2 regions of the Pseudarthrobacter arbutini genome follow, and region 1 is predicted to be linked to the other one. Evidence: predicted binding sites of a transcription regulator. Region 1 holds the regulator's gene; the other holds the start of a gene.
The links. Region 1 encodes Rex, which represses fermentation and respiration genes when NADH is low (regulators of the CRP and FNR family bind a similar motif). Its sites were predicted from a motif close to CTTGTGAANNNNTTCACAAG; they were not measured.

Region 2: a site for Rex is predicted at 3,955-3,974, ahead of ACX80V_RS19215 (glyceraldehyde-3-phosphate dehydrogenase). Genes of this name have one in related genera too.

The regions. Positions count from the first base shown of each region.
Region 1 is NZ_JBTNDQ010000006.1:210,199-217,295, reverse strand. It holds gene ACX80V_RS09140 (HAD family hydrolase) at 119-937, opposite strand; gene ACX80V_RS09135 (glutaredoxin family protein) at 1,088-1,363, shown strand; gene ACX80V_RS09130 (redox-sensing transcriptional repressor Rex) at 1,433-2,158, shown strand; gene ACX80V_RS09125 (hypothetical protein) at 2,216-3,025, opposite strand; gene ACX80V_RS09120 (hypothetical protein) at 3,206-3,952, opposite strand; gene ACX80V_RS09115 (YceI family protein) at 4,060-4,608, opposite strand; gene ACX80V_RS09110 (histidine phosphatase family protein) at 4,811-5,491, shown strand; gene ACX80V_RS09105 (TlpA family protein disulfide reductase) at 5,493-6,128, shown strand; gene ACX80V_RS09100 (cytochrome c biogenesis CcdA family protein) at 6,144-6,899, shown strand; gene resB (cytochrome c biogenesis protein ResB) at 6,899-7,097, shown strand, end outside.
Region 2 is NZ_JBTNDQ010000019.1:77,030-84,126, reverse strand. It holds gene cysK (cysteine synthase A) at 1-163, opposite strand, end outside; gene msrA (peptide-methionine (S)-S-oxide reductase MsrA) at 229-753, opposite strand; gene ACX80V_RS19235 (Nif3-like dinuclear metal center hexameric protein) at 853-1,776, shown strand; gene ACX80V_RS19230 (zinc ribbon domain-containing protein) at 1,901-2,656, shown strand; gene ACX80V_RS19225 (YaaA family protein) at 2,717-3,481, opposite strand; RNA gene rnpB (RNase P RNA component class A) at 3,538-3,924, shown strand; gene ACX80V_RS19215 (glyceraldehyde-3-phosphate dehydrogenase) at 4,193-5,671, shown strand; gene ACX80V_RS19210 (hypothetical protein) at 5,750-5,953, shown strand; gene ACX80V_RS19205 (HNH endonuclease family protein) at 6,079-6,876, shown strand; gene def (peptide deformylase) at 6,886-7,097, opposite strand, start outside.

The DNA of each region.
Region 1 (7,097 bases):
TAGGAACAGGCTCTTAGACACAGCCGAAAGGCGCTCCTACGGTCGCTGGGCGACCTTCGTCCCGCGTTCGGCCGCGATGCGCTCCTACGCGAGACGCAGCAGCTGGCGGGTCGGGTTCCTAAATGCGCGGGCCGCGGATGCGGGCGAAGCCTTTCCAAAGTCCGTAAATTACGCCGCCGGCCGTTGCTGCCTTGAGGCCCACGGTTGCGGCGCGGCGGCCGGAACGGAAGTCGTAGACCGGCCAGTTGTTGTCCCGCGCGTGGCGGCGGAGCCTGGCATCGGGGTTGATGGCTACCGGGTGCCCCACCAGGGTCAGCAGCGGGATGTCATTGTATGAGTCGCTGTAAGCCCAGCACCGCTTGAGGTCCAGGTCTTCGGCGTGGGCCAGGGCCTGCACTGCCACTGCCTTGGCGGAACCGTGCAGGATGTCGCCCACAAGCCGGCCGGTGTACATGCCGTCGGCAACCTCGCCCACGGTGCCCAAGGCTCCGGTCAGGCCGAGCCTGGTGGAAATGACCGCGGCAACCTCGATGGGGGTTGCGGTAACCAGCCAGACCCGCCGGCCCACGCGCAGGTGCTGCTGCGCCAGTGCCTTGGCGCCGGGCCAGATCCTGGACGCGATCATTTCGTCGTAGACCTCTTCGCCCAGGGCCTTGACGTCTTCCACGGTGATGCCCTCGGCGAGGGTGAGGGCGGAGTCGCGGACAGCGTGGACATCGTCCATGTTCTCGCCGCGCGCCACAAATTTGAACTGCTTCCACGCGAACCCCGCAGCCTGCGTCAGGGTGAAGGCGCCGCGTTGGTGCATCTTGCGGGCAACATGGAAGAGGCTGGCGCCCTTCATGAGGGTGTTATCGACGTCGAAGAAGGCGGCTTCGCCGGTCTGCATCAACGCATCCGGCTGGGTCACCACAGCGACGTACTTCTCCTCGGGCATGTCCACGAGTCTAGTCAATACTCGGTGACCAAGATTTCAATGCCAGCGCGAGTGCTAGTGCGAGTGCCAGCGCTCGCCCGGATACCCGCGTCGCCGTACGCCCCGCCGTCGGCCACTGTCCTCTGCCCTGAAGGGCGATACGGTTAATGCATGGCAAAACCCGAGGTAGTCCTCATCACCAAAGCAGACTGTCACCTGTGTGCAGGGGCGCGCGACGCCGTCGGACGCGTTACTGCCTTGCTGGGACTTGGGTGGACGGAACAGCAGGTGGACGAGATGCCGGAACTGCGTGAGCGGTACGCGGAGGAAATCCCCGTAGTCCTGGTGGATGGAATCCAACGCGATTTCTGGAAGATCGACGAAGCCCGGCTGGAGCGCGTCCTCAAACGCGCCATGGCCCAATCGGTAAGCGGCCTCGCAGAATGACACCGGCTTTGTTGGCACCAGCGGCGGGGCTCTAGAGTGGAGTCACGACGCGATGGGATGGAGGGGATAGTGACTTCACTGGATTCATCTCCCCATGCTGTCCAAGGTACAGAGGCTGGCCACAGTACACAGCCCGTCCACGGCGCCGAGTCCACCAAGCAAATACCGCCCGCAGCAGTGGCCCGGCTGACCATCTACCTGCGCGCCCTTAACACGCTGCTGTCCGACGGCGTCGAACGGGTATCTTCGGAATCGCTGGCGGAAGCGTCAGGCGTGAGCTCGTCAACCCTGCGCAAGGACCTTTCCTATGTGGGTTCCTACGGCACGCGCGGAGTGGGTTACGAAGTGCAGTACCTGAGCCGTCACATCTCCGCGGCCCTGGGGCTGACCCACGACTGGAAGGTCGCCATTGTTGGCGCGGGTAACCTCGGCAAGGCCCTGGCCCGTTACGGCGGCTTCGAGTCCCGCGGGTTTGACGTCGTGGCAATTTTCGACGCCGACCAGATGGTGGTGGGCAATGAGGTGGGCTGGCTGCGCGTCAGCGACGCTGCGGACATGGAGGCCGTGTTGCAGCGGACGGGCGCCAACATGGTGGTCCTGGCACTTCCGGCCCACGTGGCGCAGGCCGTGTGCGACCGCGTGGTGGCGGCGGGTGTCCACAGCATCCTGAGCTTCGCCCCCGTTATGCTGCAGGTCCCCGAGGGCGTCAACCTCCGCAAGGTGGATATGGCCACCGAACTGCAGATCCTCGCCTATCACGCACAACGGGCGCAGACCCCGGACCAGACCGCCTAGTTCGTCGGCGGCTGATGGGGCCCACGCCCGTTAGGGTGTGGATGCGGCTCGTTGGTACTACTGCCCGTAGGGGTTGCCAGGCGTGGTGCCCGGGGCGCCGTACGGGTTAGCGAACGGCTGCTGCTTGCGGAAGTAAGGTGCCGCGGCCGGCAGGTAGAGCAGCACGATCGCTGCGATCCCGGCCAGCGTCCCCACGGTTCCGAGGCTCGGTGGTCCGAAGAGGCCGAAAATGGACAGTGCCGCGAAAACGGTACCGAGGATGCGGGCCCAGTTCTTGCCCTTACGGACGAAGAACGCCACCAGCGCGTACAACCCAGCGCCGATGATGGCGAAGACCACGAGCGACCCGGCGAGGACACCCTTGAAATCGTCGAAGGCAAACTCCGTGCCGGTAGCGCCACCGCTGCGCATGGCGTCTTCGAAGGCGCGGCGCATCGCCGGGTCATCGAGCATGCCAATGCCCATCAGCAGGCTGATGACATACACAACACCCGCGCCAATCAGCAGCCAGAACGAGATGTTGACCAGCTGGGGAACCCCGTTGGATCCCGTGGCCTGCGGCTGTTCGGACGGGTACTGCGCGTAGGGGGACTGCCCGTACGGCTGCTGGCCATAAGGCGGAGGCGTGGGCTGGCCGAACTGCGGCGGGTTGTTCTGGCCGTACTGCGGGGCGTTCTGCCCGTACTGGGGTGCCGGGGGAGTCTGCTGGCCGTACTGCTGGCCGTACTGCGGGGCGTTTTGCCCGTACTGTGGCGCCGGCGGTGTGGGCTGCCCGAACTGCGGGCTGTTCTCGCCGTATCGGGGCGCTGGCGGCTGGTTGCCCGGCTCGGGCTCGTTTGGGACGGGAGGCGGGACAGGCGTGCTCATGAGCGGTCCTTTGCAGGTCGGATGTCAGTTCGGCGGCTGGGTGCAGTCCAACTGGCCTGCCCCCAGTACGGCTTACTTCCCACCGTACCCCCGGCGGGTGCCGCGGGGGATCATTCCGGAGAGGTATTCCCACAGAACTCAGCGGGGGTCGCGCAAGACTGTGTTTCTACTGGATCCGGTCTACGCGCGGCCCTTGACGGAGTTGAACCAGGCCTGCGAGTTCGGCAGCCACATGAGCACCGTTGCCGCGGCGCTGATGAGGAAGCCCAGCCAGTTGTTGCCGATGCCCTGGCCCATGCCGCCGCCGCCCACGCTGCCGCCGAGCACGGCGAGAACCAGCGAAACGCCGGCCACGATGGTGAGCGCAAGGCGGGCCCATTCCTTGCCTTCCTTCATCTTCAGGACCAGGACAATCTGGGCGGCGGCCAGGGCCAGTGCCACCAGGACCAGAAGGAGGATCACCGCAGCCAATCCGGGCGCCACGGTGAACAATGCAAGAGTGACAAGCACTCCGAAGAGGCCGCCCAACACACCCAGCATGCCGCCGATGAGCCAGATCCAGTACGAGACCTTGAGCTCGGTGGACAGCCCGGTCACGCTGAACATGCCGGAGAACCCGGCCTTGGGCATAACGTCGTTGAAGTTGCGGGGGCCGTCGGTTGGCATCTCAAAGCGGAACCCGCCCGGCTGGCCCGGTTGGCCATACGCCTGGCCCGGCTGGCCATACGCCTGGCCCGGCTGCGGGTAGGCGGGTGGCGGCTGGTAGCCCGCGGGAGGAACACTGCCGGCAGGGGGAACGTTGCTGACAGGCGGCTGGGTGACGGGCGGCTGGGTGACGGGCGGCTGAGTGACGGGCGGCTGAGCGCCGGGCTGCTCGGCGCCGGGCTGCTGGGGCTGCTGGGGCTGCGGTACTTCACTGTTGCTCATGGGTCTCACTGTAGACCGCGGATCCGCCGGTATCTAGGGGATTAAACAAAGCACCCCGGCCGCCAGATTCCGGGGAAGTGGCGGCCGGGGTGCTTCGGGAAGAAAAGCTAGGCTGCGGGTGCGATGAACGCGAGCTCCAGGTTGATGGCAACCTTGTCGCTGACCAGCACGCCGCCGGCTTCCAGAACGGCGTTCCAGGTCAGGCCGAAGTCCTTGCGGCTGATGGTGGTTTCAGCGGAGACGCCGGCGCGGGTCATGCCGAACGGGTCCACGGCCACGCCGTTGAACTCGGTCTCAAGGGCAACGGGGCGGGTGACGCCCTTGATGGTGAGATCCCCGGTCAGCTCGTAGCTGTTGCCTTTGGCCACGAGGCCGTTGGAGACGAAGGAGATTTCCGGGAAGGCCTCGACGTCGAAGAAGTCTTCGCCGCGGACGTGGCCGTCGCGGTTGACATCGCCGGAGTCGAAGCTGGCGGTCTGGATGGTGGCGCTGATCTTGGAATCGGCCACGTTGTCGGCGAGGTCCAGGGTTGCCACGGCATCCTTGAACTGGCCGCGGACCTTGCTGATGCCGGCGTGCCGGACGGTGAAGGCGATCTCGCTGTGCGAGTTGTCGAGGGTCCAGGTGCCGGTGGTGACGTCTGCGGGAAGAGTCATGGTGTTTCTCCTTGGGTTTGTCGGGTGGTGCTTCCGGATAGCTTGACGCTTCATCTGTTGAATCCTCAACTATCCGCTGCATCCAGTATAAACATGCGTTTGCATGTTTTGTTCCCGGTTCCGGAACATTTTTCCAAAAATTTCAGTTCTACTGGATGTAGAAGATTTCGGATCGCACGCCATCTTTGAGAAACTGGTAAACATGCCCCAATCCACTGTCCATCTGCTCCGCCACGGCGAGGTCCACAATCCTGACCGCGTTTTGTACGGCAGGCTGCCCGAATTCCACCTCTCCGAGCTGGGCCGGGAAATGGCGCAGATGCTCGCCGACCACTTCGCCGAGCGTGCCGCGCGCGGGGCAAGGATCGTCTACCTCGCGGCGTCGCCGCTGGTCAGGGCGCAGGAAACAGCGGCCCCCACGGCAGAGGCGCTTGGTCTGGAACTCCACACGGACAGCCGCATCATTGAAGCGGAAAACTACTTCCAGGGCATGAAGGTCACCAAGGCCGAGCTCCGGAAGCCCAAGCACTGGCCCCACCTGGTCAACCCGTTCCGGCCGTCCTGGGGCGAACCGTACAAGGCGCAGGCCGCGCGTGTCATGTCAGCTGTTGAGGACGCCCGGCTCCGGGCCATCGAACTGGCCGCCGGCGACTACGGAACCGACGGCCCGGAAGCCATCATGGTCAGCCACCAGCTCCCCATCTGGGCCACCCGCCTCAGCGCCGAAGGCAGGCCGCTGTGGCATGACCCGCGCAAACGCGAGTGCACGCTGACGTCCATCACCTCCCTGGTGTTCGACGACGACGGCTCGCTCCTGCGCGTTGAGTACAGTGAGCCCGCTGCCGTACTTCTTCCCGGTGCCGCCAGCACCCCCGGAGCCTGACATGACTGACCCTCGCGCAACATCCCGCGCAATTTCAGGCACAGCGTCCCGCCGTGCCGTACTCGCGGCCGGCGGCGCCGCCCTGACCGCCCTGACCCTGGGCCTGTCCGCCTGTGCGCAGGAAGACGCCCTCGCCAAGCAGGCCAAAGCCGGCGACAACAAGAACTACGTGGCTGGGGACGGCTCGGTGACCGAGTTCACCGCGGCGGACCGCAAGGCCGCAGTCGCCATTAACGGCACGCTGTTCAACGGCACGCAGATAGCCCCAGCGGACTTCCAGGGCAAGGTGACCGTCCTGAACTTCTGGTTCGCCGCCTGCGCACCCTGCCGCGTTGAAGCACCCATCCTGGAAGAGCTGCACCAGGACTTCATGGACCAGGGCGTGCAGTTCTTTGGCGTCAACCTCCGCGATGAAAAAGGCACCGCAGAGGCCTTCGACAAGACCTTCAACCTGACCTACCCCAGCTTCGACGACAAGAACGGCGGCGTGCTCCTGGCCGTCTCCGGGCTGGTCCCGCCGGGGGCAGTCCCCACCACGCTGGTCCTGGACAAGCAGGGCCGCGTGGCCTCGCGCGTGCTGGGCGAAATCCAGAAGGGCACCCTCAAAGCCCTCATCACCGCCGCCGTGGCAGAGTAGCGGCGGCCCCGGACCGTGAACAGCCCCTTCGCCGAAACCATCCTGAACGGCTCGCTCCTGCTTGCCATCCCGGTGGCGCTGCTCGCCGGCCTGGTGTCCTTCCTGTCGCCGTGCGTGCTGCCCCTGGTGCCCGGCTACCTGGGCTACGTCACCGGCCTGAGCGGCGTGGACCTGGAGAAGCAGAAGCGCGGCCGGATGCTGGCGGGCATCGGGCTTTTTGTGCTGGGATTCTCGGTGATTTTCGTGCTTCTGGGCGGCGCGTTCGGCCAGCTCGGCACCCTGATCACCGGCTCGCAGAATGCCTGGATCACCCAGCTGCTGGGGCTCCTGGTCATCCTCATGGGCGTGGTGTTTATGGGCGGTTTCGGCTGGCTGCAGCGTGATGCGAAGATCCATGCCAAGCCCCCGGCCGGCCTGTGGGGCGCGCCGTTGCTGGGCCTCACGTTCGGCCTGGGCTGGGCCCCGTGCATCGGGCCCACCTACTCTGCCGTCCAGCTCCTGAGCCTGTCCGGCGGTTCCTCCGCAGCCAAGGGTGCCCTCCTGGCGTTTGTCTACAGCCTGGGCCTGGGCATCCCGTTCCTGCTGATCGCCCTGGCGGTGCGGCGCGGCATGGGCGTGATGTCCTTCTTCCGCACGCACCGCCTGGCCATCCAGCGGATCGGCGGCGGGATCCTGGTGGTGCTCGGCCTGCTGATGGCCAGCGGCATCTGGGGCACCTGGGTCACCGAGTTGCAGTACTGGTTCCAAACCGATGTGAAGTTGCCGATCTGATGAGCGAGCGCGTGAAAGCAAACAAGAAGTCCCCGGCACCCGTTGCCGCCGCCAAAACCGAGGCGGCGCTGCCAGTCCTGGGGCCGGTGGAGATGCTGCGCTGGGCCTGGACCCAGCTGACCAGCATGCGCACGGCGCTGTTCCTGCTGCTGCTCCTGGCCGTCGCCGCGGTGCCCGGTTCGCTGTTCCCGCAGCGCC
Region 2 (7,097 bases), on a different contig from region 1:
CGTCAACGATGGCCACGCCGATGCGGTCCTTGACGCTGTTGGCCGGGTTGTAGAACTCCAGCTTGACGGCCACAGTGGCGCCCAGGCCCTCGGTGAGCCGGTTCAGGCGGACCAGCGGAGTGCCGCCGACCAGCTGCGTTACATCGTCATAGATCCGTGCCATGTAGATATGCCTATCTCTCAAGAGTGAATGCTGAGGTCAGCCTAACGATGGCTGAGCGGCCGCTGCTAAGCATTAAGCCATGCAGAGTAATATTTCCTGGCCTTCGCGAGCTTTGGATTGATGATCACCTGGCAGTAGCCCTGCTCGGGATACTTGGCGTAATAGTCCTGGTGGACGTCTTCCGCCACATGGAACCGTGGCAGCCGGCTGACCTCGGTCACAATCGGGTGCGACCACAGCGCCTGGTTCCGTTCGATGGCTTCCTCGAAGAGAATCTTCTCCTCGGTGGTCTCATAGAACATGGACGAGCGGTACTGCGTGCCCACGTCGTAGCCCTGGCGGTTGAGCGTGGTGGGATCGTGCAGCGCGAAGAACATGTCCAGGATGACCTCGGCCGGGATGACCGTCTCGTCGAAGGTGACCGCCACGACCTCAGCGTGGCCCGTGGTTCCGCCGCAGACGGAGTAGTAGTCCGGCCGGGGATCATGGCCGCCCGTGTAGCCGGAAATCACCGAGGAGACTCCCTTGGTTTTCTGGTAGACAGCATCAAGGCACCAGAAGCAGCCCCCGCCAAGAACAAAAGTTTTCATGACCTCTTCAATGGTTGAGCGCGCCGGATGATTCCCAGACCACCCTACGAGAATTTGAAAGATGCCGGGCAAACGGCCCGATGGGGTAAAACTGAGACTATGGAATCTGCAGACACCGGCGTTACAGATGCGGACAAGCACGACGACGGCACCCTTAAGGGGGAGGACGCTGCAGCGGATGGTCCGGCTGCTCCCACGCTGGGCCAGGTGCTGCTGGCGGTCGAGGAACTCTGGCCCGAGTCGCTGGCCGAAAACTGGGACGAAGTAGGGCTCGTGGCCGGCCACCCGTCAGCGCCCGTGACCAGGGTGATGTTCGCCGTTGATCCCACGCTCACGGTGATCGAGGAAGCGGTGGAATGGGGTGCCGAGCTCCTGATCACCCACCACCCGCTGCTTCTCAAGGGCGTCACGTCCGTGGCCGCTACCACCGCCAAGGGCCAGGCCATCCACCGTCTCATCGAGTCTGGCACCGCGCTCCTGACCGTCCACACCAACGGTGATTCCGCCGTCGGGGGCGTTTCCGACGTCCTGGCTGATGCGCTGGGACTGGAGGGCGTCGTCCCGCTGACCGTTGCCGCAAACGGCCTGCCCGAGGAAGGCATCGGACGCGTGGGTGATCTGGCGGACGTGATGAGTCTGGGCGATTTCGCGGCCAGGGTGTTCGGCATCCTGCCGTCGGTGGCCGGGGGAGTCCGCGTGTCCGGGGATAAGGATGGGCTGGTGCGGCGCATTGCGGTGTGCGGCGGGGCGGGGGATTCCCTGTTCAACGAGGTGCGGGCCAACAATGCCGACGTCTATGTCACCGCCGACCTCCGGCACCATCCGGCGTCCGAAGCCCGCGAAGCGGCAGTGAACGGCCGGCCGTACCTGATTGACGTTTCGCACTTCGCCAGCGAATGGCTCTGGCTGCCCGCCGCGGCGTCGGCACTGGGCAATGTGCTCGCCGATCAGGGCCACGACGTCGAGATCCAGGTAAGTACCACCAACAGCGATCCGTGGGACTTCATTCTGACTCCGGGCTAAGCCTGGCGTTCGAGGGGCCCCCGGGTGAGCGTAGCGAGGCAGGGGAGCAGGCCAGGCGCTAGAGTCTATACAGCGCCGATACGGTGCCCGGCTTCGGCCGGATTGGATTCAGCGGAGGTAAATAGTGGCCAAGGCAGCACCGGCGGAACAGTTGAAGTTGCTCGAACTGCAGGGGCTGGACGCAAAGCTCAAGTCCCTGTCCAACCGCCGCCGGGCCCTGGAAACCGATCCCCGGATCGAGGACCTGCAATCTGCCCTGTCCGTCGCCAACGGTGAACTCGGCTCCGCCAAGATGGCTGTCCATGACGCCGAAGCAGAGCTGAAGCGTGCAGAGGCCGACGTCGAACAGGTCGCCTCCCGCATCGAACGCGACGAAGCCCGGCTCAACAGCGGAACGGGGCTGTCAAAGGACCTTGTGGCCCTGCAGAAGGACATCGCGTCACTGAACAGGCGCCGCTCCGACCTTGAGGATGTGGAGCTGGAAGTCTTGGAACGCCTGGACTCGCTCCGCGAGCGGCAGGCGGCCCAGCAGCTCATCGTGGACAACGTCCAAGGCTCTTTCGGCGGCATCCGGGCCGAACTCGATGAGGCCCTGGCCGAAGTGGCCGCTGAAGCGACCGTTGTCAGCGGCAAGCGTGCCGAATTCGCTGAAAAGCTCGACGCCGGGATGCTGGCTGTCTACGAAAAGACGCTGGGAAAGCGGGGAGTGGGCGCCGCACGGTTGTTCCACGGGACTTCTGAAGCCTCCGGCATGAAGCTGAGCCCCGGAGACCTCGCAGAAATCAAGGCCGCCGCCGAAGACGACATTGTGTTCTGCCCGGATTCGGGTGCCATACTGGTGCGCTCCGCCGAGTGGAACACCCCCGCCCCAACTGCCTAGCAGCCCCTGAAAGTAGCGCTAGCTGTCGTTTTGAACGTTCAAAACGACAGTTAGTGCTACCTAGTTGGGAAGGATGATGTTCAGCGCGTGCGGTTTCCGCGCTGAACCGTCAACCAACTCCGCGTCCCATTTCTCGCGCGCGGCCTTCAGCAGCTGTACCGGGGTCTGGGGGGCGTTGCCGCGGCGGGCCAGCAGGTGCCGTGCCAGCTCGCCGCGCGTGTGCTTGGCGAAGTGGCTGACCACCTTGCGTACACCGTTGACCTCGGTGAATACGCTGACTGCCACCGTCTGATCCGGCGGCGGTGCCCATGCCACGGCATACGTGCTGGAGCGGCAGTCCACGAGCAGATGCCCGGACACGGACTCCGCGAGGGCTTCCGAAAGCTGCGGCTTCCAGAACGAGGCGAGGCGGCCGACGTCGGGCAGTGCCGTTCCCATCGACAGCCGGTAGGCGGGCACACTGTCGGCGAAGCGGATGGCACCCCACAGGGCCGAGATCACCAGCACCGAAACATCGGCCTTCCGGCGCTGCGCCGGGGTCAGCGTTCTGTAGCCGAGGGCGTCGTACAGAACGCCCGAATAGATCTGGTGCGCAGGGGCCGCCGGTTCGGCGTGGAGCCGGGTGTTGCGTTCGACGTCGTCCTGCAGTGATGCGCCGACGCCGAGCAGCGCGAGGGCATCCTCATGTGCACTCACCGTCCCCAGCGCTTCCAGGACCTTGGCCCGGTAGGTGTTGAGTTCAGGAAAACTCAGTGACGGCCAGTCGACGGCGGACCCGCGGACTGCGGGGGTCTTGCCTTCGGAGGGGGGAAGCAGAATCAGCACCGTACGATCCTACCGGCGACGGAGGGGCCTCCTTCCGGCGGTAGACTGGCTGCGGATGGGTTGACCAGGCGGCCGCGCGTCACGCAAGTGGCTCGAGGAACGTCCGGGCTCCGCAGGGCAGGGTGGTGGGTAACGCCCACTCGGGGTAACCCGCAGGCCAGTGCCACAGAGAACAGACCGCCTGCGTCTTCCGGCAACGGAGGCTCAGCAGGTAAGGGTGAAACGGTGGTGTAAGAGACCACCAGCTTCCCGGGTGACCGGGAAGGCTAGGTAAACCCCACCCGGAGCAAGGCCAGACAGGACACGTTTGAGGGCTGCCCGCCCGAGTGTCCGGGTAGGCCGCTGGAGGGCGTCGGTAACGGCGTCCGTAGATGGATGGCCGCTACTCCCGCGCTGGTAACGGCACGGGAGCACAGAACCCGGCGTATCGGTCAACCCATCCAACACCACCCGCCGGGCACCGACCCGCCCCGCATGTGAGTGATTTCACGCCGGTTGCGGCGGTCCGCGGTGTCGCTCCAGCCTAGAATAGAGAGCGAACGTAGAAGTTCTGCCGCCGGGTCTGCGTTCGCAGCCGGTGGCTTTTCTTTACGCTTCTCCACGGCACCCGGGATGGACCGCATCCTGCCGGTGCCAGAGCCCCTGGACAACATCAGGTGGCCGCCAACCGCGTACGACGACGTATGCGGCTGAACCGAGGAAGGTAGTTCTGTGAGCCAGACGTCAGATTCTTGTCTTGATACGTGGATGGGCCGGGAGGCTCTCGCCGAGGCCATGATTCCGGTGATTGGCCGGCTGTACCGCGAGAACAACGTGGTGACCAGCATTCACGGCCGCAGCCTGATCAACAAGTCCACCATGAACATCCTCAAGGCGCACCGTTTCGCCCGCCGCATGAGCAACACCGAGCTCCTGCTCGAAGAGACCGCACCGCTGCTGAACATCCTGGCTCAGCTGGAGCTTGGTGCGGCGGCCATCGACGTGGCCCGCCTGGCGGAGAAGTTCAAGGCAGAAGGCGACGGCGCCACCTTGGAAGAGTTCCTCCGCGCCGAACTTGCCGAGGTAGTGGGCAAGCGCGGCGGCGATGACCGCACCAGCACCGACGTTGTGCTGTACGGCTTTGGCCGGATCGGCCGCCTGCTGGCGCGCCTCCTCATCGAAAAGGCAGGCGGCGGGCACGGCCTGCGCCTGCGCGCCATCGTGGTGCGCCGCGGCTCGGACAAGGACCTCACCAAGCGCGCCAGCCTTCTGCGCCGCGACTCGGTCCACGGCTCCTTCGAGGGAACCATCCGTGTGGACGAGGATGCCAACACCATCACCGCGAACGGTGTCCAGGTCCAGGTCATCTACTCGGAGAACCCCGCCACGATCGACTACACGGCCTACGGCATCCACGACGCCCTGGTGGTGGACAACACGGGCCGCTGGCGCGACGCTGAGGGCCTGTCGCAGCACCTGCAGAGCAAGGGCGTTGCCCGTGTGCTCCTCACCGCTCCGGGCAAGGGTGCGCTGAAGAACATTGTGCACGGCATCAACCACGGCAGCATCGAGGACACGGACCAGATTGTGTCCGCAGCGTCCTGCACCACGAACGCCATCACCCCGGTCCTGAAGGCCATCAACGACAAGTTCGGTGTGATCCACGGCCACGTGGAGACGGTCCACTCCTTCACCAACGACCAGAACCTGATCGATAACTTCCACAAGGGCGACCGCCGGGGCCGCTCCGCCGCGCTGAACATGGTCATCACGGAAACCGGAGCGGCCACCGCTGTGGCGAAGGCCCTGCCCGAACTGCTGGGCAAGCTCACGGGAAGTTCCATCCGGGTCCCCACGCCGGACGTCTCGCTGGCGATCCTGAACCTGAGCCTTGAGAACGGCACCACCAAGGATGAGGTGAACGATTACCTGCGCCAGATGTCCCTGCATTCGGACCTGCGCAAGCAGATTGATTACATCGATTCGCCGGAGGTTGTTTCCACGGACTTCGTCGGCTCGCGCCGTGCCGGCATCGTGGACGGTCTCGCCACGATCGCCAATGATAAGAACGTCATCCTCTATGTCTGGTACGACAACGAGTTCGGCTACAGCTGCCAGGTAGTCCGGGTCATGGAAGAGATGGCCGGCGTCAACCCGCCGTCCTTCCCCGCCAAGGAAGCCGCTGCTGCCTTGGCCGCAATCGCCGTCTAGGCCGTCTGCCGGGCTGGCTGCCCGACATTCCCGGCTGATTCGCTGGAATCAGCCGGGAATCGGGACCACACTGGTGGCATGGATAACGAGACTCTCCACGAGACCACCCTTGAACACGCCCTCGACGTCGCCAAGGCCAACCACAAAGAAGCCATCAGGCTCCTGGAGCAGGCCCGTGCGTCCCGGGCTTCCGGCGACGTCGGCGACGCCCGGGTGCGCCAGCTCGAAGGGCTCCTCCAGGTTGCCGAAGAAGACCTGCGCCGCGTAGCCCGGGAGCAGTAGCCGGCCTTAGCAGTAGGCGGACTACCCTGGCCACTCGTCCTCCCCATTGTGGATAACCGCCTGGGTGTCAGTGGGGTGGCCTAGGCTCTTCTGGTGCATTACATTTCCGGAAGAGCCGGTTGCCCATGACCGTCAGCTGGCGTGCCTACCGCCGTGCCCGCCGCCGCTCGAGGCAGGCCTGGGCTCTGCTGGCGGTGCTGGCCTTGTCCGCAGTGGGCTCCGCGGGGTGGTTTTTCACCGCGGGCCAGTTCGCTGCGGCAGAACCGGCAATCGCCGGGCCCCGCGAGGCGCCTGTTTTCGACGGGACCTGGATGAAGCCCGTGATCCCGGTGCATGCTGTACCGCAGGGGAGTGCCCTGGCCGCCCTCGAGCGGCTTTCCGTCAAGGGACGGGCTCCCAAAGACAATTACCAGCGGGAAGCCTTCGGGCAGGCCTGGCTGGACGTGGACCGGAACGGCTGCGACACCCGCAATGACATCCTCCGCAGGGACCTCACCGCTGTGGGCTTTACGGAGGGTTCCAAATGCAAGGTAGTGTCAGGGTCCATCCATGAGCCGTACACGGGGAAAGCCATGGAGTTCCGGCGTGGCCCTGAAAGCAGCAAGGAAATCCAGATCGATCACGTCGTGGCGCTCAGTGACGCGTGGCAGAAAGGCGCACAGGGGCTGACCCCGCAGCAGCGCCAGAGCCTGGCCAACGATCCGATAAACCTCATCGCCGCGGACGGTCCTGAAAATCAGCAGAAGAGCGCAAGCGACGCCGCCACCTGGCTGCCGAAGAACAAGAACATCCGCTGCCATTACGTGGCCCGCCAGATCTCGGTGAAGGCGTCCTATGGACTGTGGGTCACGCAGCCGGAGAAGGATGCGATGAAGCGCGTCCTGGACTCCTGCCCGGACCAGCCAACCATTACCGCGAGGTAATGCGTCGGCTCAGTGGCCGAACGGGTCCGGATCCACGCCGGGCATCCAGGTCAGGCCGGGCACACCCCAGCCGCTCTTCTTGGCCAGTTTCATGGCCTTCCGTGCATAGCGGTCCATCAGCCGGTTGACGTAGAGCTTTCCGTCGAGGTGGTCGTATTCGTGCTGGATGACCCGTGCGAACCATCCGGTCGCTTCGAACTCCACAGGCTGCCCATGGCCGT